Regions from separate parts of the Polaromonas aquatica genome, predicted to be linked through region 2. Evidence: predicted binding sites of a transcription regulator. Region 2 holds the regulator's gene; the other holds the start of a gene.
The links. The regulator sigma-54, encoded in region 2, starts transcription at its own class of promoters, with help from an activator protein. The targets are predictions, from matches to a motif close to TGGCANGNAANCTGCTTT.
Positions count from the first base shown of each region.

Region 1: ACFQND_RS23045 (CmpA/NrtA family ABC transporter substrate-binding protein) is a predicted target of sigma-54. The motif match lies at 5,101-5,118, and genes of this name have one in related genera.

Region 1 covers NZ_JBHSRS010000084.1:387,721-402,475, forward strand. Annotated here, with positions in the region: gene ACFQND_RS23020 (pyridoxal phosphate-dependent aminotransferase) at 1-656, opposite strand, end outside; gene ACFQND_RS23025 (branched-chain amino acid ABC transporter substrate-binding protein) at 680-1,954, opposite strand; gene ACFQND_RS23030 (Hsp20/alpha crystallin family protein) at 2,085-2,486, shown strand; gene tsaD (tRNA (adenosine(37)-N6)-threonylcarbamoyltransferase complex transferase subunit TsaD) at 2,587-3,624, opposite strand; gene ACFQND_RS23040 (nitrate- and nitrite sensing domain-containing protein) at 3,716-4,933, shown strand; gene ACFQND_RS23045 (CmpA/NrtA family ABC transporter substrate-binding protein) at 5,271-6,527, shown strand; gene ntrB (nitrate ABC transporter permease) at 6,553-7,518, shown strand; gene ACFQND_RS23055 (ABC transporter ATP-binding protein) at 7,535-8,344, shown strand; gene nirB (nitrite reductase large subunit NirB) at 8,393-10,849, shown strand; gene ACFQND_RS23065 (type IV pili methyl-accepting chemotaxis transducer N-terminal domain-containing protein) at 10,888-11,694, shown strand; gene nirD (nitrite reductase small subunit NirD) at 11,716-12,111, shown strand; gene ACFQND_RS23075 (nitrate reductase) at 12,127-14,755, shown strand, end outside.
Region 2 covers NZ_JBHSRS010000018.1:178,597-193,351, forward strand. Annotated here, with positions in the region: gene ACFQND_RS09300 (THUMP domain-containing class I SAM-dependent RNA methyltransferase) at 1-1,324, opposite strand, end outside; gene ACFQND_RS09305 (RNA polymerase factor sigma-54) at 1,551-3,098, opposite strand; gene lptB (LPS export ABC transporter ATP-binding protein) at 3,256-4,071, opposite strand; gene lptA (lipopolysaccharide transport periplasmic protein LptA) at 4,079-4,720, opposite strand; gene ACFQND_RS09320 (thiol:disulfide interchange protein DsbA/DsbL) at 4,882-5,544, opposite strand; gene ACFQND_RS09325 (SPOR domain-containing protein) at 5,639-6,283, opposite strand; gene argS (arginine--tRNA ligase) at 6,358-8,034, opposite strand; gene ACFQND_RS09335 (hypothetical protein) at 8,165-8,614, shown strand; gene ACFQND_RS09340 (LysR family transcriptional regulator) at 8,670-9,623, opposite strand; gene speG (spermidine N1-acetyltransferase) at 9,800-10,336, opposite strand; gene ACFQND_RS09350 (Bug family tripartite tricarboxylate transporter substrate binding protein) at 10,455-11,438, opposite strand; gene ACFQND_RS09355 (CaiB/BaiF CoA transferase family protein) at 11,442-12,644, opposite strand; gene ACFQND_RS09360 (hydroxymethylglutaryl-CoA lyase) at 12,637-13,569, opposite strand; gene ACFQND_RS09365 (IclR family transcriptional regulator) at 13,686-14,414, shown strand; gene ACFQND_RS09370 (haloacid dehalogenase type II) at 14,503-14,755, shown strand, end outside.

The sequences.
Region 1 (14,755 bases), on a different contig from region 2:
AAACTGGGTGCGCAACCGTTAGGCGTGGGCTCGTAGTACAGGCGTTCATAGACCTCGTCGGCCAGTATCCAGGTGCCGGTTTGGCGGCAATGCGCCAGGATGGCCTCCTGCTCGACCCGGCTCAAGGTCCAGCCGGTCGGATTGTTGGGGGCATTGACAATCAAAAGCCTGGTCCCCGGCGTGATGGCGGCCAGCAATTCGGCCATGTCGAGCTGCCATTCACCGGCCATCGGCTTGAGGCTGACACATTTCACCTGCGCGCCCATGATGGCAGGCTGGGCCGTCAGGTTGGGCCAGACCGGCGTCACGGCCACTACCTCGTCACCCGCTTCCACCAGCATCTGGACAGCCAGCATCAGCGCATTGACGCCGCCTGAGGTCACGGCAATGCGGTCGGCATTTATGGGCGCAGCGCCAGCGCAACGCAGCCCCGTGGCATAGCGGGCAATGGCCTCCCGCAATTCAGGCAGCCCCAGATTGTGGGCATAAAAGGTTTCGCCCTGCTGCAGCGAGGCGACTGCGGCATCGCGGATGAAGGCGGGCGTCACCTCATCACTCTCGCCAAACCAGAACCTGAGCACGTCGGCACGCCCCATGCCGGCGTTCGCCACCTGGCGGATCATGGACTCTTCAAGGTTTAAAACAGCCTGCCTCATGTTCGCCTCCAGGTCCGGAAAGTTCAGGGACGCACCATCCTGCAGCTGTTCGGCTGCTCGGCCCGCTCCGGTGTGATCGTCTTGATGACACGAAAGCCGTAACCCGACCCCTCGACGTCAAAGCGTATGCCCGGCGTACCCTGCTTGCCCATCATCGCCACCAGCAAAGGCTGCTGGAACTGGTGATCCGTCGCACGCATGGTGCCCTTGTGGCCTGAAACCGTCGCAACGGCCCGTTCCATTTCGGCCGCCACAGCCCCCGATTCGGTCGACCCTGCCCGCTCAATGCTTTGTGCCAGCGCCTCCACCATCAGTTGCATGCGCATGTGCACATAGTCGTCCTGCGGTTTCGGGAAACGCTGGCGGAAGGCCTGGTAAAAAGCCTCGGATGCGGCACCCGGCTCGTTGGGGAACCAGTCCGCCACCGCAATCACCTTGCCCACGCCCGCATCGCCCAGCGCCGCCGGCACGCCCAGCGCGTTGCCGTAAAAAGTGTAGAACTTGCCGTCGTAGCCCACCTCTCTGGCAGCCTTGATGAGCAGGGTCAGGTCATTACCCCAGTTGCCGGTCAGCACCGCCTGCGCGCCGCTGGCCTTGATCTTGACGGCGTAAGGGATGAAGTCCTTCACGCGGCCAAGCGCATGCAGCTCGTCCCCCACGATCTGCACATCCGGCCGCTGCACGGCGATCTGTTTACGCGCTTCGCGCAGCACCGCCTGGCCGAAACTGTAATCCTGCCCTATCAGGTAAATGCTCTTGAGTGAGGCATCGTCCTTGAGGACGTCCATGAGTGCAGCCATGCGCATGTCGGCATGGGCATCAAAACGAAAATGCCAGTAACTGCATTTCTCATTGGTCAATATCGGATCAACCGCAGAGTAGTTCAGGAAAAGCACACGTTTGCCTGGCGAGCGCTCGTTGTGTTTGTTGATCGCATCAATGAGCACCGCCGCAATGGCCGATGAATTACCCTGGGCAATCACCGTAATGCCGTCGTCAATGGCCGAGCGCAATGCCGCCAGCGATTCTTCGTTCTGGCCCTTGTTGTCGTAACGCTCAATCACCAGGTTGCGTGCGCCGCCGGGCAGCTTGACGCCGCCGCGCGCATTGATGCGTTCCGTCGCCCACACCAGGTTGCGAAACACCGCCTCACCCGTATTGGCGAATGCGCCGGACATGCTTTCGATCAGTGCGATCCGTATGGGCGGCTGCGCGGGCTGGGTTGCAGGCTGCGCCAGCGCCGCGAGCCAGGTGCACAGACATAGGGCTGCCAGCAGGCGTTTCAAGAGTTTTTGCATAAATAAATACATCCCTGTTTTGACTTGAATTAATCGCATGCACATCCAGTTGATGTGCATGCGGCAATCACGGTGAGCGCCGCGCAGTGTAAGGGGAAAACACCCCTTGTTAAGTTACCAAGGAACCAGCATGTTTTACTCTCTCGCCACCCGCCCCGCCCGCAGCTTCCAGCGTAGCCATGCGCCTGCCGTCAGCAACGGCGCCCTCGAAAGCTTCCTCAGCGACACATTCTCCTCGCTGTCCAATGCAGGGACGGCCAAGGCCGCCACCGTGGAAGACCTTGAAAAAACCTACGCACTGCAACTGGACGTTCCCGGCCTTGCCAAAGAGCAGCTGGATATCGGCATTGAAGGCGATGTGGTCCGGGTCACCAGCAAGGACGACGCTGCCCGGAAGGTCAAGGCCGCCTGGCGTTTCCCGCTTGAAATCGACGCAGCCAACAGCACGGCAAAACTTGAAAACGGCGTTCTGACCTTGACGCTAGGCAAAAAAGTCCCCGTCAGCAACGTCAGCCAGCTCGCCATCCAGTAAATGGACCCACGACGGGACCGCTGCGCCTGTGGTCCGGCAAAGCCGGTTCCGCGGCCCCTGCTGATGGGGAGAGCTCCAGGGCGCTCCCTGATTTCAGGATTTACGCAGTAGTCAATTCAGCGAGGCCCCAGCGCGGTTTCACATCAAAGGTATAAGCGCGCTGCAGCGGTTCCAGGCCTGCCTGCAAACGCATGCCGGCAGCCAGCGCAATCATCGCGCCGTTGTCGGTGCACAGGTGAAGCTCCGGGTAATGCACGCGGATACCGCGCTGTTTACAAATGGCATTGAGCTGGCTGCGCAGCAGCGCATTCGCCCCCACCCCACCGGCGACCACCAGCCGCTTGAGCCCGGTTTGCGCCATGGCGCTCATGGATTTTTTAACCAGCACATCGACAATGGCTGCCTGCGTGGATGCCGCAAGGTCGGCCTTTCGGTTCTCAAGCTCATCGCCCAGCTTTTTTGCCTGTGTCAGCACCGCTGTTTTCAGTCCCGCGAATGAGAAATCGAGGTTGCCGCTGTGCAGCAGCGGACGGGGCAATTTGAAGGCGGCCCCATCGCCCTGCTCTGCCAGTTTTGACAGGTGCGGCCCGCCGGGATAAGGCAGGCCCATGAGTTTGGCCGATTTGTCAAAGGCTTCGCCGGCCGCATCATCAATGGTCTCGCCCAGCAGCGCATAACTGCCCACGCGGTCCACCCGCATCAGTTGGGTGTGGCCGCCGGACACCAGCAGGGCCACAAACGGAAATTCGGGTGGATCGGCACTTAAAAAAGGTGAAAGCAAGTGGCCTTCAAGGTGGTGCACGCCCATCACCGGCTTGCCCAGCGCCGCCGCCAGCGAGCAGGCCACACCGGCACCGACCAGCAGCGCACCGGCCAGGCCAGGCCCGCGGGTGTAGGCGATCACGTCAACATCGGCCAGGGCGCGTTGCGCCTCCCTCATCACGGCATGAGTGAGCGGCAGCACGCGGCGAATATGGTCGCGGCTCGCCAGCTCCGGCACCACGCCCCCATAGGCCTGATGCATGTCAATCTGGCTGTGCAGGAAGTGGCTCAACAGGCGCGGTACAGCACGGCCTCGCGCATCCACCAACGCAACCCCTGTTTCGTCACAAGACGATTCGATTCCCAATACCAGCATGGCGCCAAGTGTAAAGTGTTCGTGGGAGGCCTTTGTTAGCTGCGGGGCTTAACCTTTCGGCACGAATGTTGCTGCATCGAGCGCAGCCATGATCAAGTCCGGACTCAGTTTTCTTATTGCCGCCCGCCAGTGCGAAATCGCGGAGCTGGAGCAGCTTGCACTCAGCTGCGAATTGGTGGGTGTGATCGGCCGACTGGTTCATGCGCTACAAAAAGAGCGCGGCATCTCCAACATCTTCCTCGGCTCCCAGGGAACACGTTTTGGCGACCAGCGACTTCGCCAGGTCGCCGAATGCGGGCAAGTTGAGCAGCATGTGCGCAAGCACTTCAATGCACTGGACACCCAGCCCGACCATGTGCGCAATGGCGCCCGGCTGTTCAGCCGCATCGCTTTTGTCCTGCACGCACTGGACGGCCTGCCCGGCCTGCGCCAGCGCGTAGACGGCCAGGCGCTGTCTCCTGGGGAGGCCACGGGGGCATTCACGCGGTTGATCTCGGGCCTGCTGGTCGTGGTTTTTGAAGCTGCCGACAGCGCCACAGACCCCGAAATCTCCCGCGCGCTGGTGGCCATGTTCAATTTCATGCAGGGCAAGGAGTTCACCGGCCAGGAACGCGCTTTTGGCGCCACGGCCTTTGCCTCCGGCCACACCAATGCCGGGCACCAACAGCAATGGCAACACCTGATCGAATCACAGGAACGCTGCCTGCAGGTATTCAGCGATTTTGCAGACCCCGGCGTTCTGGGCGAATGGAATGCCAATCAGCCAGGCGATGACCTCGCCGAACTTGAGCGGCTGCGCCGTATAGGCTGCACACCCCATACAGGCGGCGCACTGGACGCCAACCTCAGCCAGATCTGGTTTGACTGCTGCACACATCGCATAGACGGCATGAAAACAGTGGAGGACCTGCTCGCGGCCAACCTGCGCCTGCTGTGTGAACGCAAGATCGCCCAGGCCCACACCGAGTTGCGTGACCAGCAGGCCACCCTTGATGACCTGTCGCGCCAGGAGGGTTCTGCAGCCAGCCCCGACGCGCCCACCCACTATGGCCCCCAGCTTGAGCGCTCCATCCTTGGCATGGTGCAGGAGCAGGCGCACCGCCTGCAGGTGATGAGCGATGAACTGGAAACAGTACGCACCGCTCTCAATGAACGCAAGGTCATAGAACGCGCCAAGGGCCTGTTGATGGCCACCCGCAAACTCAGCGAAGACGATGCCTACAAGATGCTGCGCCAGACCGCCATGAGCCAGAACCGGCGCCTGCTGGACGTAGCCGAGTCCGTGCTGGCCATGGCCGCCTATTTGTAAGCACGCTGCTCGCAGGCAAAACTGCTGCACCGCACAAATCCCGTGCCTGCATTTTGACCATGCACCAATGATGGGCGCAACAAGAAACCGACGGGAAAGCGGCAGATCACTCCGCCAAGCCCATGATTTGAAAAGGAAAATCCTCACCTCACTCACAGAAGTAGAGATGGCACGGTTTCTGCTTTATTGATTACAAACCAGGCCAATGGCGGCCCGGCAGCAAGCCTGCAATGGCCTGTTTTTTGGACAACGGCGTCCCTCTCTTACCTGATTCCGCGCGGGTGAAAGATGGATGCCGTTTTTGTTTTCAGCTTCTTTTTGCAACCAGGAGTCCAATATGTCGCAACAACTTTCCGGCCCCACAGCACCAGCCCGCCGGGACTTCATCAAACAGGCCACTGCAATGGGTGCGGCCACCCTCCTGACCAGCGCGGGATCGGGCGGTGCCTGGGCCGCGGGCTCGGATGCGCCGGAAAAGAAGGAAGTGAAGATCGGCTTCATCCCGCTGACGGACTGCGCCTCCGTCGTCATGGCCTCGGTACTGGGCATTGACCAGAAGTACGGCGTCAAGATCATCCCGACCAAGGAAGCCAGCTGGCCCGGCGTGCGCGACAAGCTGGTCAATGGGGAACTCGACCTGGCGCACGTGCTTTACGGCCTGGTCTACGGCGTGCACATGGGAACGGCCGGCCCGAAAAAAGACATGGCCGTGCTGATGAACCTGAACCACAACGGCCAGGCCATCACGCTGTCGAAAAAACTCGCCGACAAGGGCGCCGTGGACGGCCCCTCACTGGCCAGGCTGATGGCCACCGACAAGCGCGAATACACCTTTGCGCAAACCTTCCCCACCGGCACCCATGCGATGTGGCTGTATTACTGGCTGGCAACCTACGGCGTCAACCCGATGAAGGATGCCAAGGTCATTACTGTGCCGCCGCCGCAGATGGTGGCCAATATGCGCGTCGGCAACATGGACGGCTACTGCGTGGGGGAGCCCTGGGGCCACCGCGCCATCATCGACGGCATCGGCATCACGGGCATCACCACCCAGGACATCTGGAAAGACCACCCTGAAAAGGTGCTGGGGACCACCGCCGACTTCGTCAAAAAATACCCGAACACGGCGCGCGCCGTGACGGCCGCCATCATCGAGGCCGGCAAATGGATAGACGCCAGCCTCTCCAACAAGAACAAGATGGCCGAGACGATTGCCGAGAAAAGCTACGTCAATACCAGCGTCGATGCCATCAACCAGCGCATCCTGGGCCGCTACCAGAACGGTCTGGGCAAGACCTGGGACGACCCCAACTACATGAAGTTCTTCAACGACGGCACGGTCAACTTCCCCTACCTGTCCGACGGCATGTGGTTCCTCACGCAGCACAAACGCTGGGGCCTGATCAAAGACCATCCCGACTACCTCGGCATCGCCAAACAGATCAACCAGATCGATATCTACAAGGACGCCGCCGCTGCCGCCAAGGTCAGCGTGCCCAAGGACGTGATGCGCACCCACAAGCTGCTGGACGGCACCGTGTGGGACGGCAAGGATCCGAAAAAATACGCGGACTCTTTCAAGATCCGCGCCTGAGCCAGACTGCATCAAGGAGAACACCATGGTCAGCGCCGTCTTCCACAGCCCGCTTGAAGCGGCCGCCCCGGCAGCCCGCAACGGGGACAAACCCAGAGATTCGGCAGCTACACATTTGATAGCTGCTCACACACAGCAAACGGGGGCTACAGCCCAAAATGACATGAAAACCCCCACGCCGGCCGTGGCCGCCGCAAAACCCCAGCGAGACCTTTCCTATCTCTGGCTGGGCATCCTGCCGCCGCTGCTGGGCCTGGGCCTGCTGGCACTGGTGTGGGAGCTGGTCTTCATGGGCACGGGCGGCAGCATCCCTTCGCCCAAAGACACCTTCGTGCAGGCCGTGCAAATCTTCAGCGACCCGTTTTACAGCAAGGGTCCCAACGACCAGGGCGTGGGCTGGAACGTGCTGTCCTCGCTCAAGCGCGTGGCCATGGGCTTCGGCATGGCGGCCATCGTCGGCATCCCGGTCGGCTTCCTGATCGGCCGCTTTAACTTCCTGAGCCGCATGTTCAACCCGCTGATCAGCCTCTTGCGCCCGGTCTCGCCGCTGGCCTGGCTGCCCATCGGCCTGCTGGTCTTCAAGGGCGCCAACCCGGCCGCCATCTGGACCATCTTCATCTGCTCGATCTGGCCCATGATCATCAACACCGCCGTCGGCGTGCAGCGTGTGCCGCAGGACTACATGAACGTGGCGCGCGTGCTCAACCTCAGCGAGTGGAAGATCGTCACCAGGATCCTCTTTCCCGCCGTGCTGCCCTACATGCTGACCGGCGTGCGCCTGGCCGTCGGCACCGCCTGGCTGGTGATCGTGGCCGCCGAGATGCTGACCGGCGGTGTCGGCATCGGCTTCTGGGTCTGGGACGAGTGGAACAACCTCAACGTCAAGAACATCATCATCGCGATCTTTGTCATCGGCATCGTCGGCCTGGCGCTGGAGTTCGCACTGATCAAGCTGGCCACGGCCTTCACCTTCGAAGAAGTCAAGAACTGAAGCAGCGGAGACCACCATGACATCCTTCACCACCAAGTACATCGAGATCCAGGGCGTAGCGCAAACATTCAAGACCCAAAAGGGGCCGTTCTGCGCACTGAAGGACATCAACCTGACGGTCGCCAGGGGCGAGTTTGTCGCGCTGATAGGCCACTCGGGCTGCGGCAAATCCACCCTGCTTAACCTGATTGCCGGCCTGACGACGCCCACCCAGGGCAGCCTGCTGTGCGCCAACCGCGAAATCAGCGGCCCCGGGCCCGAGCGCGCGGTGGTGTTCCAGAACCACTCGCTGCTGCCCTGGCTCACCTGCTTTGAGAACGTCTATCTGGCAGTGGAGCGCGTGTTCTCGGCCACCGAAAACAAGGCGCAACTCAAGGCCCGCACCGATGCTGCGCTGGCCATGGTCGGGCTGACCGCCGCCGCACAAAAACGCCCGGGCGAAATCTCCGGAGGCATGAAGCAGCGTGTCGGCATCGCCCGCGCGCTGTCCATGGAGCCCAAGGTGCTGCTGCTCGACGAACCCTTCGGTGCGCTGGACGCGCTGACCCGCGCCAGGCTGCAGGACGAGCTGCTGCAGATCGTCGCCACGACCCACAGCACGGTGGTGATGGTGACCCACGACGTGGACGAAGCAGTGTTGCTCTCCGATCGCATCGTGATGATGACCAACGGGCCCGCGGCCACCATTGGCGAGGTGCTGAGCATTGAGCTGCCCCGCCCCCGCAACCGCGTGGAGCTGGCCGAAAGCACCCAGTACCTGCACTACCGCAAGGCGGTCATCGACTTTTTGTACACGCGCCAGGCCCACGTGGAAAAAGCCGCTTAAAGGCAGCTTTCAGGCCTGAAAACGCACCGAGACAACCAAGGAACCACGATGGACATGCGTGTCAAGAAACCCAAGCTGGTGATGGTAGGCAACGGCATGGCCGGCGTCCGCACGCTGGAAGAGTTACTCAAGGTCTCGCCCGACCTCTACGACATCACCGTGTTCGGCGCCGAGCCCCATCCCAACTACAACCGTATCCTGCTGTCGCCGGTACTGGCCGGCGAGCAGACGCTTGATGAGATCGTGCTGAACTCCTGGGACTGGTACAAGGACAACCACATCACGCTGCATGCCGGCAAGAAGGTGGTCGAAGTCGACCGCATCAAACGCGTCGTGCGCGCGGTGGACTCCAGTGGCAACGTCACCGAAGAATCCTACGACCGCCTGTTGATCTGCACAGGATCCAACCCATTCATCCTGCCGGTGCCCGGCAAGGACCTGGCAGGCGTGATCGCCTACCGCGACATCGCCGACACCAACGCCATGATTGCGGCCTCGGAAAAATACAAAAGAGCCGTGGTCATAGGCGGCGGCCTGCTGGGCCTGGAAGCGGCCAACGGCCTGATGCTGCGCGGCATGGAGGTCAGCGTGGTGCATGTGATGCCGACTCTGATGGAGCGCCAGCTCGACAGCGTGGCCGGCAAACTGCTGCAAAAGTCGCTGGAAGAACGCGGCCTGAACTTCCTCATGGGTGCACAAACGCAGGAGCTGGTCGGCGGCACCGATGGCCGGGTCACAGCGATTCGTTTCAAGGACGGTAGCGAAGTCGCCGCCGACCTGGTGGTCATGGCCGTGGGCATTCGCCCCAACACGCAGCTGGCCGAATCGATGCGCCTGCATTGCAACAAGGGCATCGTCGTCAACGACACCATGCAGACCGTGACCGATGCGCGCATCTATTCCGTCGGCGAATGCGCGGCGCATCGCGGCATAGCTTACGGCCTGGTGGCCCCGCTGTTTGAGCAGGCCAAAGTGGCCGCCAATCACCTGGCGCAGTTCGGCATCGGCCGCTATACCGGGTCGCTCACCTCTACCAAGCTCAAAGTCACCGGCATCGACCTCTTCAGCGCCGGCGAGTTCATGGGCGGAGAGGGAACCGAAGAAATCGTGATGAGCGACCCCTTCGGCGGCGTCTACAAAAAACTGGTGATCAAGGACGACAGGCTGGTTGGCGCCTGCCTGTATGGCGACACGGTCGACGGCAGCTACTACTTCAAGCTGCTGCGCGACGGCCGCAACGTGAGCGACATCCGCGACAAGCTGATTTTTGGCGAGTCCAACCTCGGCGACGCGGGCCATGAAGGCCAGAACAAGGCCACGCTGATGGCCGACGATGCGGAAGTCTGCGGCTGCAATGGCGTCAACAAGGGCACCATCTGCAAGGCCATCAAGGAAAAAGGCCTCTTCACGCTCGATGAAGTGCGCAAGCACACCAAGGCCAGCGCTTCGTGCGGCTCCTGCACCGGGCTGGTGGAGCAGATCCTGATGTTTACCGCAGGCGGCGACTACTCGGCCACGCCCAAGCTCAAGGCCATGTGCGCTTGCACCGACCACGGCCACCAGGCGGTGCGTGACGCCATCCGCGCCAACAAGCTGCTCACCATCTCGGACGTCTATAAATTCATGGACTGGAAGACGCCCAATGGCTGCGCCACCTGCCGCCCCGCCGTCAACTATTACCTGATCAGCACCTGGCCCAAAGAAGCCAAAGACGACCCGCAAAGCCGCTTCATCAACGAACGCAGCCATGCCAACATCCAGAAAGACGGCACCTACAGCGTCATCCCGCGCATGTGGGGCGGCGAGACCACCGCGAGCGAGCTGCGCCGCATTGCCGACGCAGTCGACAAGTACAAGATCCCGACCGTCAAGGTCACCGGCGGGCAGCGCATCGATTTGCTGGGCGTCAAAAAAGAAGACCTGCAAAACGTCTGGAAAGACATCGGCATGCCTTCGGGCCACGCCTATGCCAAGGCCCTGCGCACGGTGAAGACCTGCGTGGGCAGCGAATGGTGCCGCATGGGCACGCAGGACAGCACCCAGATGGGCAAGGACCTGGAGCGCGCCATGTGGCGCATGTACGCACCACACAAGGTCAAGTTTGCCGTGAGCGGATGCCCGCGCAACTGCGCTGAGTCCGGCATCAAGGACGTCGGCATCATCGGTGTCGATTCGGGCTGGGAGATGTACATCGCCGGCAACGGCGGCATCAAGACCGAAGTGGCCCATTTCTTCACCAAGCTCAAGACGGCAGCCGAGGTGCTCGAATACACCGGCGCGTTTTGCGAGCTCTACCGCCAGGAGGGCTGGTACCTCGAGCGCACGGTGCACTACGTGAACCGCGTCGGCCTGGACTATGTGAAGAAAAAAATCCTGGAAGACCACGAAGGCCGCAAGGCGCTGTGGGAACGCCTACAGTTCGCGCTCGACGGCGAGCCCGATCCCTGGTTCGACCTCAAGGAAGCGGCTGTTGATACGCGCCAGTTCACCGCGCTGCCCGCCTGAGAGGCCGGTTCACCCTTCACACAACACAAGAAAACCTGATGCGACACACCCTTCAACGCCGCGCCTTTTGCAGCCTGACGCTCGCCCCTCTCGTTTCACTGGGCTCCCTGGCGCCTTTCACCGTCCACGCGCAAGTGGCCGGCATCGGCGACGCCATCAACAAAGCCGGCCGCCAGCGCATGCTGTCGCAGCGCATGGGCAAAGCCTGGTTCGGCCTGGGCCAGGGCATTCAGGCCGACTCCGCACGCCGCGTGCTGGACCAGTCCATGGCACTGTTTGACCGGCAGCTGGTGGAGCTCAAGGCGTTTGCGCCGGCCGGTGAAACCCGCGACACCTATGTCCAGCTCGAAGCGGCCTGGTCCGACTACAAGACCCTGTTGATTGGAACCACGCCCTCACAGGAAAAAGCCAAACAGGTGCTCGAGCAAGCCGGCAAGGTGCTGGCGCTGGCGCACAAGGGCACGGGGCTTTTTGAGCAGCAGGCCGGCAAGCCCGGCGCGAAGCTGGTCAACGTCGCCGGCCGCCAGCGCATGCTCTCGCAGCGCATGGCGCAGTTTTACCTGGCCAACAGCTGGAACGTTGAAAGCGCTGTCAGCCTGCGCGAAATCAACAAGGCCCGCGACGAGTTTGTGCCGGCGCTGGAGCTGCTGCGCAACGCACCTGAAGCCACGCCGGAGATCAAGCAGGAACTGGCGCTGGCCGACAACCAGTGGTTCTTTTTCGACAACGCCCTGAAAGCCCGCGTGACCAGCCCCAAAGCGGCCACCGACGTGTTCGTCAGCAGCGAAAACCTGCTGCAGGTCATGGACCGGGTCACCGGCATGTATGCCCGGGTTCTGGGTTAAGAGCGTCAGGAGGAGACAACCATGAGTGAATGGAAAAAAATCTGCCTGGTCGATGAAATCCCCGTACTCGGCTCACGGCGCGTTGCGCGTGCACAGGGCATGGATGTCGCGGTGTTCCGCAATGATCAGGACCAGGTCTTCGCAGTGCTGGACCGCTGCCCGCACAAGGGCGGGCCACTGAGCCAGGGCATTGTCTTCGGCACCAGTGTGGCCTGCCCCCTGCACAACTGGACGATTGACCTGGAAGGCGGCTGCGCCAAGGCGCCGGACGAAGGCTGCGTGCAGAAATTCAGCGTGCGCGTGGAAAGCGGCGCCGTGCACCTCGACGCTGGTGAGCTCGCCACGCTGGCCATCGATCTTTCCCCGCCAATAGCGGGACCAAAGCTCTTATCCCCTCTCCCTCTGGGAGAGGGCTAGGGTGAGGGCAGCCGCGTGACCACTGCACCCACCGCCGACCCTCACCCCCACCCTCTCCCAGCGGGAGAGGGAGCCAGACAAACCCGATCAACCTGCCCTTATTGCGGCGTCGGCTGTGGGGTGATCATTGAATCGCAGGGTGACGAAATCACCGGCGTGCGCGGCGACCCGCAACATCCGGCCAACTTCGGGCGGCTGTGCACCAAAGGATCGACGCTGGCGCTGACGGCCTCGGCGTCCGTCACGCGGCAGACGCGCCTCTTGCAACCGATGCGGCGCGAGCACCGGCATGAGGAGCCCAAGGCGGTGTCGTGGGACCAGGCGCTGGGTTTTGCCAGCGAAAGCTTTGCACAGATCATCCGCGAGCACGGCCCCGATGCAGTGGGTTTTTATATTTCTGGCCAGTTGCTGACGGAAGACTATTACGTCTTCAACAAACTGGCCAAGGGCCTGATCGGCACCAACAACGTCGACACCAACTCGCGCCTTTGCATGAGCAGCGCGGTGGCAGGTTACAAGCAGACGCTGGGCGCAGACGCACCGCCTGCCTGCTACGACGACGTGAGCCATGCGCAGTGCATCTTCATCGTCGGCAGCAACACGGCGTATGCGCATCCCATCCTGTTTCGCCGCATTGAAGACGCCAAGGCCGCCAACCCGGCGCTCAAGATTATTTTTTGCGACCCGCGCCGCACCGACACGGCCGAGATCGCCGACCTCTACCTGGGCATACAGCCGGGCACCGATGTGTCGCTCTTCAACGGCATGCTGCACATCATGCTGTGGGAAGGCTGGACGGATGCCGCTTACATCGCCGCGCACACCACCGGCTTTGACGCGCTCAAGGCCACGGTGCGCGACTACACGCCTGACCTGGTGGCCGAAACCTGCGGCATCAAAAAAGAAGACCTGCTCGCCGCCGCCAAACTCTTTGCCACCTCGGCCGCCACGTTGAGCCTGTATTGCCAGGGCCTGAACCAGTCGAGCAGCGGCACGGCGAAGAATGCCGCGCTCATTAACCTGCACCTGGCCACCGGCCAGATCGGCAAACCGGGTGCCGGGCCTTTTTCATTGACCGGCCAACCCAATGCGATGGGCGGGCGCGAAGTGGGCGGCCTGGCCAATTTGCTGAGCGCGCACCGCGACCTGGCCAACCCCGGTCACCGCGCCGAAGTTGCCGCGCTATGGGGCATCCCTTCCGTGCCAGAGACACCGGGCAAAAGCGCCGTCGAGATGTTCCAGGCCGCGGCCGACGGCGAGATCAAGGCGCTGTGGATTGCCTGCACCAACCCGGCCCAGTCCATGCCCGACCAGGCCACCGTGCGCCGCGCGATGGAGCGCGCCGAGCTCGTGATCGTGCAGGAGGCTTTTGCCACCACGTCGAGTTGTGACTATGCCGACATCCTGCTGCCCGCAACCACCTGGGGCGAAAAAATGGGCACAGTCACCAACAGCGAACGCCGTATCAGCCGCGTGCGCTCTGCCGTTCCCGCGCCCGGCGAAACGCGCCACGACTGGGCCATCGCGGTGGATTTTGCGCAGCGACTGGAGAAGCTCTTGCCCGGCCGCACGGCATCCGGCACAAGCCTGTTCCCCTACCCGCCAGACGATGAAGCAGCCGGCATAGAAGCCATCTGGAACGAGCACCGCGAATCCACACGCGGGCGCGACCTCGACATCACCGGCATGAGTTACGCCATGCTGGACGCCGCGCCACAGCAGTGGCCTTTGAAAACCGGTGAAACGACGGGCAAAGCCAGGCTTTACGAAGACGGCATCTTTCCCACAGCCGACGGCAAGGCGCGTTTCGTCAACACTGCCTACAAACCTGTGGCCGAACCACGCGAATCACGTTACCCCTTTTCCATGACCACCGGCCGCCTGCGCGACCAGTGGCACGGCATGAGCCGCACCGGCACCCTGGGCCGGCTGTTCGGCCACGTCGCCGAGCCCGCTGTGCAGATGAATGCGCAGGACATGGCGCGGCGCCTGCTGAAAGACGGCGACCTGGTGCACGTCACATCCAGGCGCGGCTCCATCGTGGTGCCGCTGCAGGCCTCGCCTGAGGTGGCGGTGAGCCAGGCTTTCATCGCCATGCATTGGGGAGAGGAGTACCTGAGTGGGCAATCCACGAATGGCGACACGCTGGCTGGCGTCAATGCGCTCACTACCTCGGCCTACTGCCCAAGCTCCAAACAGCCCGAGCTCAAGCACGCTGCGGTGAAGATCCTCAAAGCCGAAATGCCGTGGACGCTGCTGGCCATGGCCTGGCTACCCGAGGGCGACGTACTGACGGCGCGCGAACAACTCAAGCCGCTGATGGCGCAATTTCCCTTCACCAGTTGCGTGCCGTTTTCCAACAACACACCGCTGGCCGACCGCGGCCGCGAACGCACCGGCGTACTGTTTCGTGCGGCCAGCCACGAGGCGCCGCCGGACGAGACGCTGGCGACACTCGAACGCATCCTCGGCTTGGACAGCTCGTACGTGCTGCGCTACGCCGACCGCAAGAAAGGCCAGCGCCGCACCATGCGGCTGGTGCGCAGCGAAAGCGAGGCCCAGCTCGCCGGCTTTGTGCTGGCAGGCGACACCAGCGCCCAGGCCTGGATCAAGACCCTGCTGCAAGACGAATTGCCGGCGCAGG
Region 2 (14,755 bases):
GCCTGGTGCGGGCAGAGCCGGCCACCATGTCAAAGCGGAAAAGGCGGCATTCGATAGGGCCATTCCACATCGGCACGCGGCGCGACTCCTTCAGGCGCATCTTGCCGGGCAGCTTGAGGTCCGGCGTGAGAACATGGGCGGTCCAGCCGGCATAGTTTTTCTTCCAGTGCGCGGCAAGTTGCGGGAAGAAGTTGGAAGCCTCTTCGCCGCTTTCCGTCACGGCCTGCTCGCGTGCCGGATTCGCATTGCGGTCACGCCGGGGTTCGTGGCCGGCCTCATCCTGGTTGACCGGCTGGCCGAACTCGTCGATGGCTTGCCCCTGGAACTGCGAGCGGCGCTGGGCGCCTTCTGTACCCGATACGCCGGCAACACCGGCCACATCGATACGCTCGCCATAAGGCGGGTTCACCAGCATCACGCCCGTCGGCGCAGGCGGCATGCGCTGCAATGCGTCACCGCCGCGGAACTGCACGGCCTTGGCCACGCCCGCGCGCTCGGCATTGCGTTCGGCAAAGTCCACCATACGGAAAGACACATCGCTGCCGAACACCGGGGCGGTGGGCTCGGTAATCGCGGCCTCGGCCTGGTCGAGCAGGCCTTCCCAGACGTGGGGCTGGAAGGGCAAATACTTCTGGAAGGCAAACCGGCGGTTGATACCCGGCGCGATGTTGCAGGCGATCTGCGCGGCCTCTATCGCAATCGTGCCGGAGCCGCAGCACGGGTCATACAGCGGCACGCCGTCCTTGCACAACTGGTCCCAGCCGCTGGCGGCGATCATGGCGGCGGCCAGGGTTTCTTTCAGCGGGGCGTCGCCCTTGTCCTCGCGCCAGCCGCGCTTGAACAGCGGCTCACCCGAGGTGTCTATGTAGATGGTGACGGTGTCGGTGGTCAGGTGCACATAAACGCGAACATCGGGCCAGCGCGTGTCCACATCGGGACGCACATCGAACTTGGTGCGAAAGCGGTCGGCAATCGCGTCCTTGATCTTGAGCGCCGCAAAGTTCAGGCTGGTCAGCGGGCTGTGCTGCGCGGTGATCTCGACCTTGAAGGTCTGCTTCGGCGTGAACCAGATTTCCCAGGCAACATTGGCTGCCGCGTTGTACAGGTCCTGCTCGCTGCGGTACTGGTTGTGCTGCAGCTCGATCAGCACACGCTGCGCCAGGCGGCTGTGCAGGTTGAGCTGCAAGGCGTCGCGCCATGAGCCTTGCAGTTGCACGCCGGCGCGCCAGGCTTTGCCCTGGATGCCGGTGACACGCTGGACTTCGCTGGCCAGCAAGGCCTCGACGCCGGCGGCGCAGGGCAAAAATAATTGAAGTTGATTCATAAATTATGGGTTGCCCTTGGGGCGTATCAAACCATACTCTTTTCAAACAGGGGCCGCGGGACTGGCTTGGCCAGACCGCAGGCGCAGCGGCCCCCTCGGGGCTGGAGCCTGCGGCTCCAAACCTGCTTGAGCAGGTTTGGACAGGCGACAGAAGCGAAGCCTCTGGCGAGCGGCGGCCTGCAAGGTGCAGAGAGCGACACGCAGTGCGCGAACGTGGGGGCCATATTCACAGGGATTTGCGCAGGCTGGCAGGTGCAATGCGCAGGGCTTCGCGGTATTTGGCCACGGTGCGGCGGGCGCATTCGATGCCCTGCTCCTTGAGCATTTCGGAAATCTGGTTGTCGCTGAGCGGTTTGTTGCTGCTCTCGGATGTGACGAACTGCTTGATCAGCGCACGCACCGCCGTGCTGGAGGCATTGCCGCCGGTCTCGGTGCCCAGGGCTGAGCCAAAGAAATACTTGAGCTCAAAGGTGCCGAAGGGCGTGCTCATGTATTTGGCCGTCGTCACGCGCGAGATGGTGGACTCGTGCAGGCCCAGCTCGTCGGCGATCTCGCGCAGCACCAGCGGGCGCATGGCCAGCTCGCCGTGCGTGAAAAAGTTCTTTTGCCGCTCGACGATGGCAGTGCTGACGCGCAGTATGGTGTCAAAACGCTGCTGGATGTTCTTGATGAACCAGCGTGCTTCCTGCAGGCGCTGCTGCAGTGCCTGGCCGTTCTGGCCCTTGTGCTGCTTCAGCGCATTCGCGTAAATGTCGTGCACGCGCAGGCGCGGCATGACGTCGCCGTTGAGCGTGACCTTGAAGCCCCGGCCGGACTTGACCACGATGACGTCAGGCACGACAAGGTTTCGCTCGACATTCACAAAACGGCGCCCGGGCTTGGGATCCAGCCTGCCAATCAGGGCGATCGCGCCCTTGATGACCGTATCGGGAAAACCGCACAGCTGCGACAGGCGCTTCACGTCGCGCTTGGCCAGCAGCTCCATCGGCTGCCGGCACATGGCCATCGCGGCCCGGGTTTCGTCGCCATCCTTGCAGTCAAGCAGTTGCAGGCCCAGGCACTCGGCCAGGTTGCGCGCGCCTACGCCGGCAGGCTCCATGTGGTGCAGGAGGTTCAGCGCCATGGCGAAATGCTGCTCCAGCTCTTCGGCCTGTTCGAGGTCGTCGCCCGCAAGACCGCTGGCCAGCGAAGCCAGGCTGTCTTCAAGATAGCCGTCATCGTTGAGCGACTCGATCAGGAAATGCAGCGCCGCACGATCGTCTTCCGACAGCCGCAGGCCAAGGGCCTGCCGGTGCAGGTGGTCCTGCAGCGACTCATGGCCGTGCGCCAGGTCCGAGGCCTCGGCATCGCTGTCGTCGGAATTGCTCTTGCGCGGCAATGCATCGCCGCCCCATTCGCTGTCGTCAGGCGCGGACTCCACGCTGCCGTCACCGTCCCAGCTTTCCTCCAGTTTGGCCTCGGAGCTGATCTCGGCCGTGGTTTCGGAGTCGTTCTGGCTTGTGGCCGCCGTTTCATGCGCACCACCAGCTATCGATTCCATAGCAGACTCAAACTCCTGGTTGTCCTGGCTGACCGGCGTGTTGGTGTGGTCCAGGCCAAACTCTTCACGCGGCGCGGCTTCCTCCGTGACTTCCAGGAAAGGGTTTTCATCGAGCATCTGCTCGACTTCCTGGCTCAGCTCAAGCGTGGAGAGCTGCAGCAGGCGGATCGACTGCTGCAACTGCGGCGTCAGCGCCAGATGCTGCGAGACGCGTAGCGAAAGACCCTGTTTCACGACAGTTCCGGGCGCCCACGGTAGGACGAAGTGAGCGCGCCACGGAAGGGAGCTAATTCACAAGCATGGGCCGCGGAACCGGCTTTGCCGGGCCGCAGGCGCAGCCCCCTGAGGGGGGAGGGAGCTACACGAAGTGAGCGACAACGGGGGGGAGTCATTACATCCTGAAATGCTCACCGAGATAGACACGGCGCACATCGGCGTTGTTGACGATCTCCGAAGGCGTGCCTTTGGCCAGCACATGCCCATCACTGATGATGAAGGCGTGGTCGCAAATGCCCAGCGTCTCGCGGACGTTGTGGTCGGTGATGAGCACGCCTATGCCGCGCGACTTCAGGAAACCGATGATGCGCTGGATCTCGATCACCGCAATCGGGTCGATGCCCGCAAAAGGCTCGTCCAGCAGGATAAAGCGCGGCTGGGTCGCCAGCGCCCGCGCGATCTCGACCCGGCGGCGCTCACCGCCGGACAGGGCCAGCGCCGGCGAGTCGCGCAAATGGTCGACCCGCAAGTCCTTGAGCAGCGCGTCAAGGCGCTGCTCGATGTCGGCCTGGCCCAGTGGTTTGCCCGCACTGTCATGCTGCAGCTCCAGCACGGCACGCACGTTGTCCTGCACCGAGAGCTTGCGAAAAATCGAGGCTTCCTGCGGCAGATAACTCAGGCCCAGGCGCGCGCGGCGGTGAATCGGCATGTGCTCCACCGAGTTGCCGTCAATCGTGATCTCGCCTGCATCGGCGCGAACCAGGCCGACGATCATGTAAAACGAAGTGGTCTTGCCCGCGCCATTGGGGCCCAGCAAGCCCACGACCTCACCGCTTTGCACGGCCAGCGACACATCCTTCACCACCTTGCGGCTGCCGTATGACTTTTGCAGGCCGGTGGCGATCAGGCGGCTGGGCGGCTCGCCGGGCGCCGACGCCGCCGCATCCACCACAAACTGTTCTGTTTCAGCGTTCGAAGTACGCAATTCCATGGCGGCCTTAATTCTTCTCGGAGCCCAGCGCCGGGCTGGGGCGCAGGCTGGGCGATGGCCCGGCGGCCGGAGGAGCAGGCGTTGCGGTGCCGCCGGCTGCAGAAGCCTTGCTGCGCGGCGACAGCAGGGCGCGGACACGGCCGCTGGGGTTGGTGGCGGAGCGGTTTTGCGGGCCGCCATCAACCGTGAACACATCCGTGACGTTGTCGTAATTGATCTGGGAGCCGGTGGACTCATCCGCCAGCACGGCGCCGTTGTAACGGCGCAGCACGGCGTTGCGGATGAATTTGACGACATCGGGCCGGCTGTCGTACTCGATGCGTTCGGACTCGCCTTCGATGAACTCGTCCAGCCCGTCGCGCTTTTTGCGGTAAAAAGCCAGCTTGCCCGGGGCGGCGATCACGATGGCCTTCTGGTAGCCCTCCGGGTCCTGGGTGACGTCAACCCGTTCGCCGCGAATGATGGTTGTACCCTTGGTAATGACCACGTTGCCGGTAAACACGCTGGTTTGTTTCAGGTCGTCGTACCGCAAGGCGTCGGACTCGGCGTTCATCGGCATGTCCCGGTCGGCCTGCTCAGCGGCGGCCGGGAACACGGCCAGCGCAATGACGGCCGCGGCGACAGCCATTAAATAGGTGGGGTATTTCATAAAGGCACGAATCTTGCTGCGTGAAGGTTGGCTTGATTGTAGCCACCCAAGCTGGCGAAAGCCGCTTATTCAGGACCCGATGCCGGGCTTTGCAAATAAAAAACCCGCCGGATCAGGGCGGGTTTGTCTCAAGGCCATCTGGAGAGTTGGCCGTGGCGGCTTTATTTGCCTTTGCGTGCCAGGCCAATCAGGTAATCCGTCACCACCAGGGCGCGCTCCATGGTCTGGGCCAGGGAGCCGGAGGTGTAATAACGGCCGGCAACGCCCATCGCCGGCACGCCGTCAACCTTGTACATATCCTGCAACTGCGTGGCCTTGCGCACCTTGGTCACCACCGGGAAGGAGTTGTAGGCTTCGACAAATTTGGCCTTGTTGATGCCCTGCTTTTCCGCCCAGGCGGCTACCTGGTCGGCCGTAGCCAGAGGCTGTTTTTCAACGTGGATCGCGTAAAACACCTTTTTGTGCAGCTCCTCGACCTTGCCCATGCTTTCCAGCACGTAATACAGGCGCTGCTGCGGCTCAAAGTCAGGCCGGAACGACACCGGGGCGCGCCGGATATAGAGGTCTTTGGGCGCTTTTTTGATCCAGGCTTCGAGTTGCGGCTCAAAGGCATTGCAGTGAGGGCAGCTGTACCAGAAGAACTCGACCACCTCGATCTTGCCGGCAGGCGCTTCTGTCGATGCGGGTTTGTCCAGCACCAGGTAGTCACTGCCTTCCTGCGGCGGTTTGCCCTGGGCCTGTGCGGCTGTGGAAAACGCCATCGTGCCGCCCAATGAGGCGGCAGCAACTGTTGCGGCTGAAAGCGAAAACTCACGTCGTTGCATTAATTTTTCTCCTGGATATCACAAAACAGCTCAAAACTTGCCGGCCCGGAACACCCGGGCAGGACAGGGATTGAACACGCCTGCCCGAAAAAGTTCAGCGCTGGACCCTGACCAACGCGGTTTCCACGGCGTTGCTGTCCAGTTTTTCCTTGGTCTTGTCGGCCTCTTCCTTTTTGTCAAAAGGACCCAGGCGCACGCGGTAAACGGTGCGGCCGGATTGCTCGCGCTCGGTCACTTTGGCCTGGAAGCCCAGCAGGGACAGCTTGGCGCGTTGCTGCTCGGCATCTTCAGGCGTGCGAAACGCGCCGGCCTGTATGAAGTAGCTGAAGGGATCGACGCCCGCACCGGATGTCGAGGCCTCCGCTTTGGGCTTGGCCTCCGCTTTTGCCCTGGCAAGGTCGCCCAGCGGATCCTCTGAAACCGGAGCCTTCGCGGCCCTGGCTGCGCTTGCCGCCACCGCCGGTGCCGTGGCAACCGGCGCGCTGGCGGCGCCTACCGGGCCAGAGGCCGCCGCAGAAGGTCGGACCGCATTTTTGCCGGCCAGCGAGGTGTTCGGGTCCCAGTCCTTGTTCTTTTTTGCCTCGGCCGCATCGTTTTCGGCGCTGTGGGACTGGCCCTTGTTCAGGAAAGGAATCGGCACCTTGGTCACGTAAACCGCCACGGCCAGCGCGGCGCCCAGCCCCAGCAGCGCACCGATGATGATGCCCAACAAGGTCCCCCCGCGCTGTTTTTTGCCCATGTCCAGGCCCGCCCGGCCTGCTTTAGGCGCCATTTTCTTGTCAGAGTGCTTCATGCTCGGTTCATTTCCCAGGTTCACATTTTGCGGGGCGCACCAACGCCCAGCACCGCGAGGCCATTGTGCAACACCTGCGCGGTGGCGGCGACAAGTGCCAGCCGGGCCAGTTTGACCACCGCATCATCCACCAGGATGCGCTCCGCATCGTAGTAACTGTGGTAACAGGCGGCCAGTTCACGCAGGTAAAAAGCCACGTCATGCGGGGCAAACCCGCTGGCAGCGTTGGCCAGCATGTCGGGGTATTTGGCGATCAGCAGCATCAGGGCCTGCGCCTGCGGGCTTTCCAGCGGTGACAGGTCCACGCCCTTGAGGCTGGTTTCATCGCCACCCCATGCCGCCAGCACGGAACAGATTCGGGCATGCGCGTATTGCACGTAATACACCGGGTTTTCATTGTTTTTGGCCAGCGCCAGGTCAATATCAAAGATGTATTCGGTGTCCGGCTTGCGGCTGAGCAGGAAGAAACGCACGGCGTCCGCGCTGGTCCATTCGATCAGGTCGCGCAAGGTGACATAACTGCCCGCGCGTTTGGATATCTTGACCTCTTCGCCGTTGCGCACCACACGCACCATAGTGTGCAACACGTAGTCGGGATAGCCCTGGGGCACGCCCTCATTGGCAGCCTGCAGCCCGGCCCGCACACGCGCGATGGTGCCGTGGTGGTCCATGCCCTGGATATTGATGGCGCGGCTGTAACCACGCTCCCACTTGGCCAGGTGGTAGGCGACGTCGGGCACAAAGTAGGTATAGGTGCCGTCGCTTTTTTTCATCACGCGGTCTTTGTCATCACCGTAGTCGGTGGACTTCAGCCACAAGGCGCCATCCTGCTCATAGGTCTTGCCGGCGGCCTTCAGTTTGGCGACCGCCGCATCAACACGGCCCGAACTGTAAAGGCTGGATTCGAGGTAGTAATTGTCAAAGCGGACCGAAAAAGCCTGCAGGTCCAGGTCCTGCTCTCGGCGCAAATAGGCAACCGCGAACTGGCGAATCGAGTCCAGATCTTCCACATCACCCGAAGCCGTGTATTCCCGGTCATCCGAGCGGACGGTCTTCCTGGCCAGGAAGTCAGCGGCGATGTCTGCGATGTAGTCGCCGTTGTAAGCCGACTCGGGCCAACCGGCATCACCCGGCTTGATGCCTTTGGCACGTGCCTGGGTGCTGGTTGCAAGTGTGTGGATCTGTACGCCGGCGTCGTTGTAATAGAACTCGCGGTACACCTGCACGCCCTGCGTCACAAACAGGTTGCAGATCGCATCGCCCAGCGCGGCCTGCCGGCCATGGCCCACATGCAGCGGCCCGGTCGGGTTGGCCGAGACAAATTCGACGATCATGCGCTGGCCGGAGGCCGCCGGCTTGACGCCGTACTGTGTGGCAGCGTGCAAAACTTCACGCACGATCTCCTGTTTTGCAACAGGCTTGAGCCGGATGTTGATAAAGCCCGGGCCGGCAATTTCAATCGCATCCACCCACTTTTCAAAGACCGGCTTGGCCAGCAAGATGGACTTCAGCCCTTCCGCCACCTGGCGCGGGTTCTGCTTGAGCCCCTTGGCCAGCTGCATGGCAGCCGTACAGGCGAAATCGCCATGGGCCGCCACCTTGGGCGACTCAAAAGCCGCTTTGTCGCCGGCACCGGGGGAAAGCTGTTCCAGCCCGTCAGCCAGTGCTGCGAGCAGATCATTTTTAATCGAGAGCATTACCTGATTTTACGTTTAAGACGCCAGCCTACAGGTCATCCACCTTGTGAGCGCTCACGTTATATGTTGGAATTCCACGAGGAACTCAAAGACGATTCCGTCACCGCCCCCTTAATCCATGGAGCCACTCATGAAAAAGCTGTTGTCCCTGATCGCCGTCGCTTTCGCCTTCTCGATGACCCTTGCACCTGTGGCCCATGCCGCCGATGCCAAGGCAGACTGCGCCGCCCAATCCGCTGAAAAGAAGCTCGCCGGCGCCGCCAAGGCAAGTTTCGAGAAAAAATGCGTGGCCGATGCCGGTGCAGCCAGCCCCGCCGCCGCCTGCGAAAAGGCTTCTGCAGACAAAAAACTCGCCGGTGCCGCCAAAGCCAGTTTTGAGAAAAAATGTATTGCCGATGCCGGCGGCGACAAAAAAGCCGAGGCCCCCAGCCCCGCAGCAGCTTGCGCAGCACAATCTGCCGAAAAGAAACTGGCCGGCGCTGCCAAAACCAGCTTTGAGAAAAAATGCATTGCCGACGCTTCCGGCGACAAGAAAATGGCTGACTCCAAACCCATGGCCAAGGCAGACGCCAAGAAGTAATTTTCTTTAAGGCATAGGCCGCAATGGCCCGTTCGCTACTGGTGAACGGGCCATTTCATTTTTGCGAAGCGGCCGGGCTGGCGCCGTTCCAGTAGCCCGGCTCACTGAAATGGTGCTTTAAAAAGTCAATCCACAGACGCACCCGCAGCGGCAGGTGTTTTCGCTGCGGAAACACGGCGTAAATGCCGTTGGGCGGCGCGGCAAATGCGTCAAGGACAGTCACCAGGCGGCCGGCGGCCACTTCGGCCTCGACCTCCCAGGTACTGCGCCACGCAATGCCATAGCCGGCAAGGCACCAGTCGTGCAGCACCTGCCCATCCGAGCAGTCCAGCGGTCCTCCGGGCTTGAGGTAAACCAGTTCATGCTCACCAACGGCCTCCGCGTCCCGCGGAATGCGAAACGCCCAGCCACGTGTCTGCGAGGCTTCGCTTGACAAGGTCAGGCAGTCAAACCGGGAAAGTTCGGACGGGTGTTGCGGTGTTCCGCGAGTTTTCAGGTACGCCGGTGTTGCAACGCACAGGCGCCGGTTGTCGGCCATGCGCACGCTGACCAGGGATGAATCGGGCAGATCGCCCACCCGCACGGCGCAGTCAAAACCCTCGCCCGCCAGATCCACCACACGGTCGCTCAGGTTCAGCGAGATCGTCACATCCGCATGCTGTTCGCGGAATTTGGTGACCAGCGGCGCCACATGACGGCGCCCAAAACCGGCCGGTGCCGTGATGCGCAAATGGCCGCTGGCCTTGACGCCGCCGGCTGAAACACTGGCCTCCGCACTGGCCAGGTCGGACAAAAGCCGTTGGCAGTCTTCAAGAAAGGCGCTGCCTTCGTGTGTAAGTGTCATGCGCCGCGTGGTGCGCACCAGCAGCTTGACGCCCAGGCGCTCCTCCAGCGCATCCAGCCTGCGGCCCATGATGGCGGGCGCCACGCCTTCGGCCCTGGCGGCGGCGGTGAGGCTGCCGCGCGTGGCGACAGACACAAATGACTGCAGTTGCTTGAGTTTGTCCATGCGCGGACATTACATGCAAGAAAATCAAAAATCAAGGCAAACATCTTGAGATTACGCTGGTTTTAAGTTCAAAACCAGGGTAGCCTGCTTCACCATCTGGCCCCTCACAAGCATTCAGGCGTACAAACAAGACCGCGAAACCCCGGTGCAAAACCGCAGAGCAAAAGCCCGCGCCATCACCGCCTTTGTGTCGCCAGGTACGCTTCCTGAAACATGCACATGCGAATGGCATCGCGGTATTCGCCGTTGACAAAAAACTCGCTCTTCAACTCGCCCTCTTTGGCGAAACCGCACTTGCTGTAAATATGCATCGCCTTGAGGTTGGCGCTGTCAACATAAAGGCACAGCTTGTGAAGGTTGAGCACGCAAAACGCGTACTCAATCGCCAATCGCGTCGCCAGCTCGGCATAACCTTTACCCTGCGCCTTCGGGGCCACAATGATCTGGAACTCTGCGCGGCGGTGAATGTGGTTGATCTCCACCAACTCGACCAGGCCAACCATTTCGCCCGTGTCGCTTTCCAGGATGAATCGCCGCTCGCTTTGATCGTGCACATGGCGGTCATAGAGCTGCACCAGCTCGACATAAGCCTCGTAAGGCTCTTCAAACCAGTAGCGCATGATGTGGCTGTTGTTGTCCAGTTGATGGACAAAATGCAGGTCATCACGCTCGAGTGGACGCAATTTGACGCCGGGTTTGGTGAGTGTCGTCATGAAGCTTATTGTTATCCTCTTTCGACCCCGGCAACAAGCATGACTTGAAGCTGGTTATGTGCCCGTACATCCTGCGCAGCTAGCTACCGATTCAATAGCAAAACCGAGTCGCCGGCATTTACTCCGGCCGCACGCCGGCATCGCGCACCGCCGCGCCCCATCTGGTGTGTTCAGCCTTGATGTATTGGTTGGCCTTCTCCACACTGCCGCCCACAGGCGCACTGCCTTCCGCCAGCAACTGCGAGATGGTGCCGGGCTTGGCCAGCGCCTTGTCCACCGCGGCGTTGAGTGTCTTCACGACTTCGGGTGGTGTGCCGGCCGGTGCAACAATGGCTTTCCAGTCCACCGCTTCAAAGCCCTTGTAGGTTTCAGCCACGGTCGGCACATCGGGCAGCATGGGCAGGCGTTTGGCCGAGGTCACGGCCAGCGCGCGCAGCTTGCCGCCCTTGACCATCTGCAAGGCGCCCTGCGGCGTGGCAAACATGTAATCGGTCTGCCCGCCAAGCAGGTCGGTCAGCGCCGGTGCCGCGCCTTTGTACGGTACGTTCAGCACCTTGAAGCCGGCTCGTTTGGCCAGCACCTCACCGGCCATGTGGCCCAGCGTTCCGGTGCCGGCGAGTGCCTGCTTGACCTCACCGGGCCTGGCTTTGGCGGCGGCCACCACGTCGGCCAGCGTCCTGAAGGGCGCGTCCTGGCGCACCACCATGACCACCGGCTGCGAGGCGACGATGGAGGCCGCCGTCACATCCTTCAGCGCGTCGTAAGGCATCTTCGGGAACAGGGTCGGGTTGATCGCCAGGTTGGCGGTCTGGCCCATGCCTATGGTGTAACCGTCGGGTTTGGCCTTGGCCACGGCGTCCATGCCGATATTGCCATTGCCGCCGGCGCGGTTGTCGACGATAAAGACCCACTTCGTGTCATCGCTGATCTTCTGCGCCAGCAGGCGTGTGACGGCATCGGTCGCACCGCCCGGCGTGTAGGGCACGATGAAACGTATCGGCTTGTCGGGCCAGCCGCCCTGCGCCAGCACTGGCAAGGCCATCAATGATGCTGTGAGAGTAGCGGTGCAGGCGCAGAGCGCGCGGCGCGTGAGGGATCGCATGATTCAGTCTCCGGTAGTGATGTTCTGGTTTTTCAGGGCGGCGATCTGCGCATCGCTGTAGCCGACCTCCCTGAGCAGTGTTGTGCTGTGCTCCCCCAGCAACGGCGGCTGCAGGCGTATGCCGGGGCGTTCCCCGCCCAGGGTGAATGGCATCAGCGGCACCCTGGCCTGGCTGCCGTCGTTCATGCGTATGGGCGCGAGACCGCCGGTGGCGTTCAGGTGCGGGTCATCAAACAGCTCCTGCGGTTTGGTGATGGGCGCAAAAGGCAACTCGTTCTGCTCAAACACCGCGCTGAGTTCTGCCGCACTGTGGCCGGCCAGCAGTGAGCGCAATATGGGCATCATCCAGTCGCGTGCGCGAACCCGGTCATTGTTGGTTTTAAGGCGCGGGTCTGCCAGCATGTCCTCGAAGCCGAAGGCCTTGCAGAAAATGGTCCACTGCCTGTCGCTGACCACGGCCAGGAATATCTGCTCGCCATCCTTCACGGTGAACACGTCGTACACCGCCCAGGCCGAGATGCGGCTGGGCATGGGGTCGGCCGCCTTGCCTGTGGCCGCGAACTGCATCATGTGCTGGGCCACAAGGAAGACATTGTTTTCAAACAGCGCGGACTGCACCTCGCAGCCTGTTCCGGTGAGCTCACGCTGGCGCAAGGCGGCCATCGCGCCTATGGCGCCGAACATGCCGCCCATGATGTCGTTGACGCTGGTGCCGGCGCGCAGCGGATCGCCGGAGCGGCCCGTCATGTAGGCCAGGCCACCCATCATCTGCACCACCTCGTCAAGCGCAGTGCGGTGGTCGTAAGGGCCGGGCAAAAAGCCCTTGTGGCTCACGTAGATCAAACGCGGGTTCAGCTTTTTCAGGGTTTCATAGTCCAGGCCCAGTTTTTTCATGGTCCCGGGCTTGAAGTTTTCGCTCACGATGTCGGCAGTCGCGATCAGGCGCAAGGCCGCTTCCACGCCTTCGGGCTGCTTGAGGTCCAGCGCGATGCTTTTTTTGTTGCGGTTGAAGGTCGGGAAAAAACCTGAGCCGGAGCCAAGCAGCCGGCGCGTGCTGTCGCCCTCTATCGGCTCGACCTTGACAACCTCGGCGCCCAGGTCCGCCAGCAGCAAACCGCAGGTTGGCCCCATCACCATATGGGTGAACTCGACAACACGAACACCCGCGTAAGGCAATGGCGCGGGTTGTGGTGCGTTATCAGACATAAGAAGCTCCCTGAATAAATCCTTTTGGCAAACCGGCCTCGGGTGTCATGCCGTAAATCGGCTCGCCCGGCAAACCAGCCATCAACGGTGCACGGGCGGCGATGAGTTTTTCCAGGCTGATGCCGGTTGCAATGCCCATGGCCTCGAACATGAAGACCAGGTCTTCCGTCACAACATTGCCCGAAGCGCCGGGTGCATAAGGGCAGCCGCCGAGGCCGCCCAGCGAGGCGTCAAAAGTACGCACCCCTTCCTCGTACGCCGCCAGGCAGTTCGCCAGACCCAGGCCGCGTGTGTTGTGCATATGGGCCGCGCCCGCCCTGTCGCCGATTTCGGCGCGCAGGCGCCTGAACAGGCGGCGCACCTGCGCCGGATTCGCATAACCGACCGTGTCGGACAAACCCGATTCGTCGGCACCCGCAGCCACGCATTGCGTTGCCAGCCAGATCACCTCGTCCTCCGGCACATCGCCCTGCAGGGTGCAGCCGAAGGCGGTGGAGATACCCGCCTCCAGCCCGACATGCGGCGCAATGTCGCGACGCAGATCGGAGATCGCACGCACCTCCTCAATCATGTCTTCCCGCGTCTTGCGCACATTGGCCAGTGAATGCGCGGCGCTGGCCGACACCGGCACGGTGAGTTTGTGCACGCCTGCTGCAAGCGCGGCTTCGGCGCCCCTGCGATTCGGCACCAATGCCATCACGGTCAGGCCGGGCAGCGTGATGGCGTGGCGCACGACCTCTGCGGCGTCCGCCATTTGCGGCAACAGCCGGGCCGGCACAAACGAGGCGACCTCGATTTCACGTACACCGGCCTGGTGCAGGGCGTCTATCCAGCGCAGCTTGTCTGCGGTCGGCATGGTGGCCCTGACAGATTGCAGGCCGTCGCGCGAGCCCACTTCGCTGATCAGCACTTGTGGATCAGGCATGTTTGCATTCTTTCATTAATTCTGTAAGATAGAACTTAATTCTCTCTAATGAAATATTTATCGATTAGCCAAACCTTGTCAAGCCAGCGCCAGATCGCCCCCTGAAAGGACTCTCCATGCCCCGCAAAGCCCAAACGGAATCACTTGCAGACAGCCACGCCGCACCCGGCGGCGCCGCCGCCGTTGACCGGGCACTGACGCTGCTGGCGGCCTTTCGCCAGGGCGATGTCTCCCTGACCCTGACCGAGCTGGCCGACCGCACGCAGCTGTACAAAAGCACGGTGCTGCGCCTGCTCGCCTCGCTGGAGCACGCGCGGCTGGTGCAACGGCTCGATAGCGGCAGCTATGCGCTGGGCAGCGAAGTGGCCAGGCTCAATGCGGTGTATGCGGCATCCTTTTCGCTGGACCGCGTGGTGCTGCCGTTGTTGCGCTCGCTGGTCGCCGCAACCCGCGAAAGCGCCGCCTACCATGTGGTGCAGGGCGACGCCCGGCTGTGCCTGTACCGGGTCGATTCACCGCAGCCCGTGCGCGACCACATCAAGGCCGGAGATATCCTGCCCATGAACCGCGGAACGGGCGGGCGCGTCCTCACCGCTTTTGGCCCACAGCCCACACAACCGGTGTCGGCAAGGGATAAAAACCTGTATGCCCGGATCCGGGAACAAGGCTACTTTTCAACCACCGGGGACCGGCTGGCCGGGGTGGCCGGCATTTCGGCCCCGGTCTTCAGAACCGACGGCAGCCTGGCGGCCGCACTGACGCTGACCATGCCGGTAGAGCGCTACGACGAAAAACATGTCCGGAAAGTACTGGAAACCGCCAGGAAACTGGGCAGCCTGATCTGAACAGCCCCATCATTACCACCATAAAAGTCATGGATTAAACGATTATTCATTGATTAATCGACCAACAGGTATCGAATAAAGTTGGGGGATGAAAAAATCCAGGCTCCCCAGCACAGACGCGCCGCGTGCCGTCCTGTTTGATGCCTATGGCACGCTGTTTGACGTGTACAGCGTCGGTCTGCTGGCTGAGCAGCTTTTCCCCGGTCACGGCCAGGCACTGGGTGTGCTGTGGCGTGACAAGCAGATCGAATACAGCCGCCTCGTCACCACCAGCAATGACGGCGCCCACTACCAGCCCTTCTGGGAGCTGACCCGCGCTGGCCTGCGTTACGCCTGCCAGC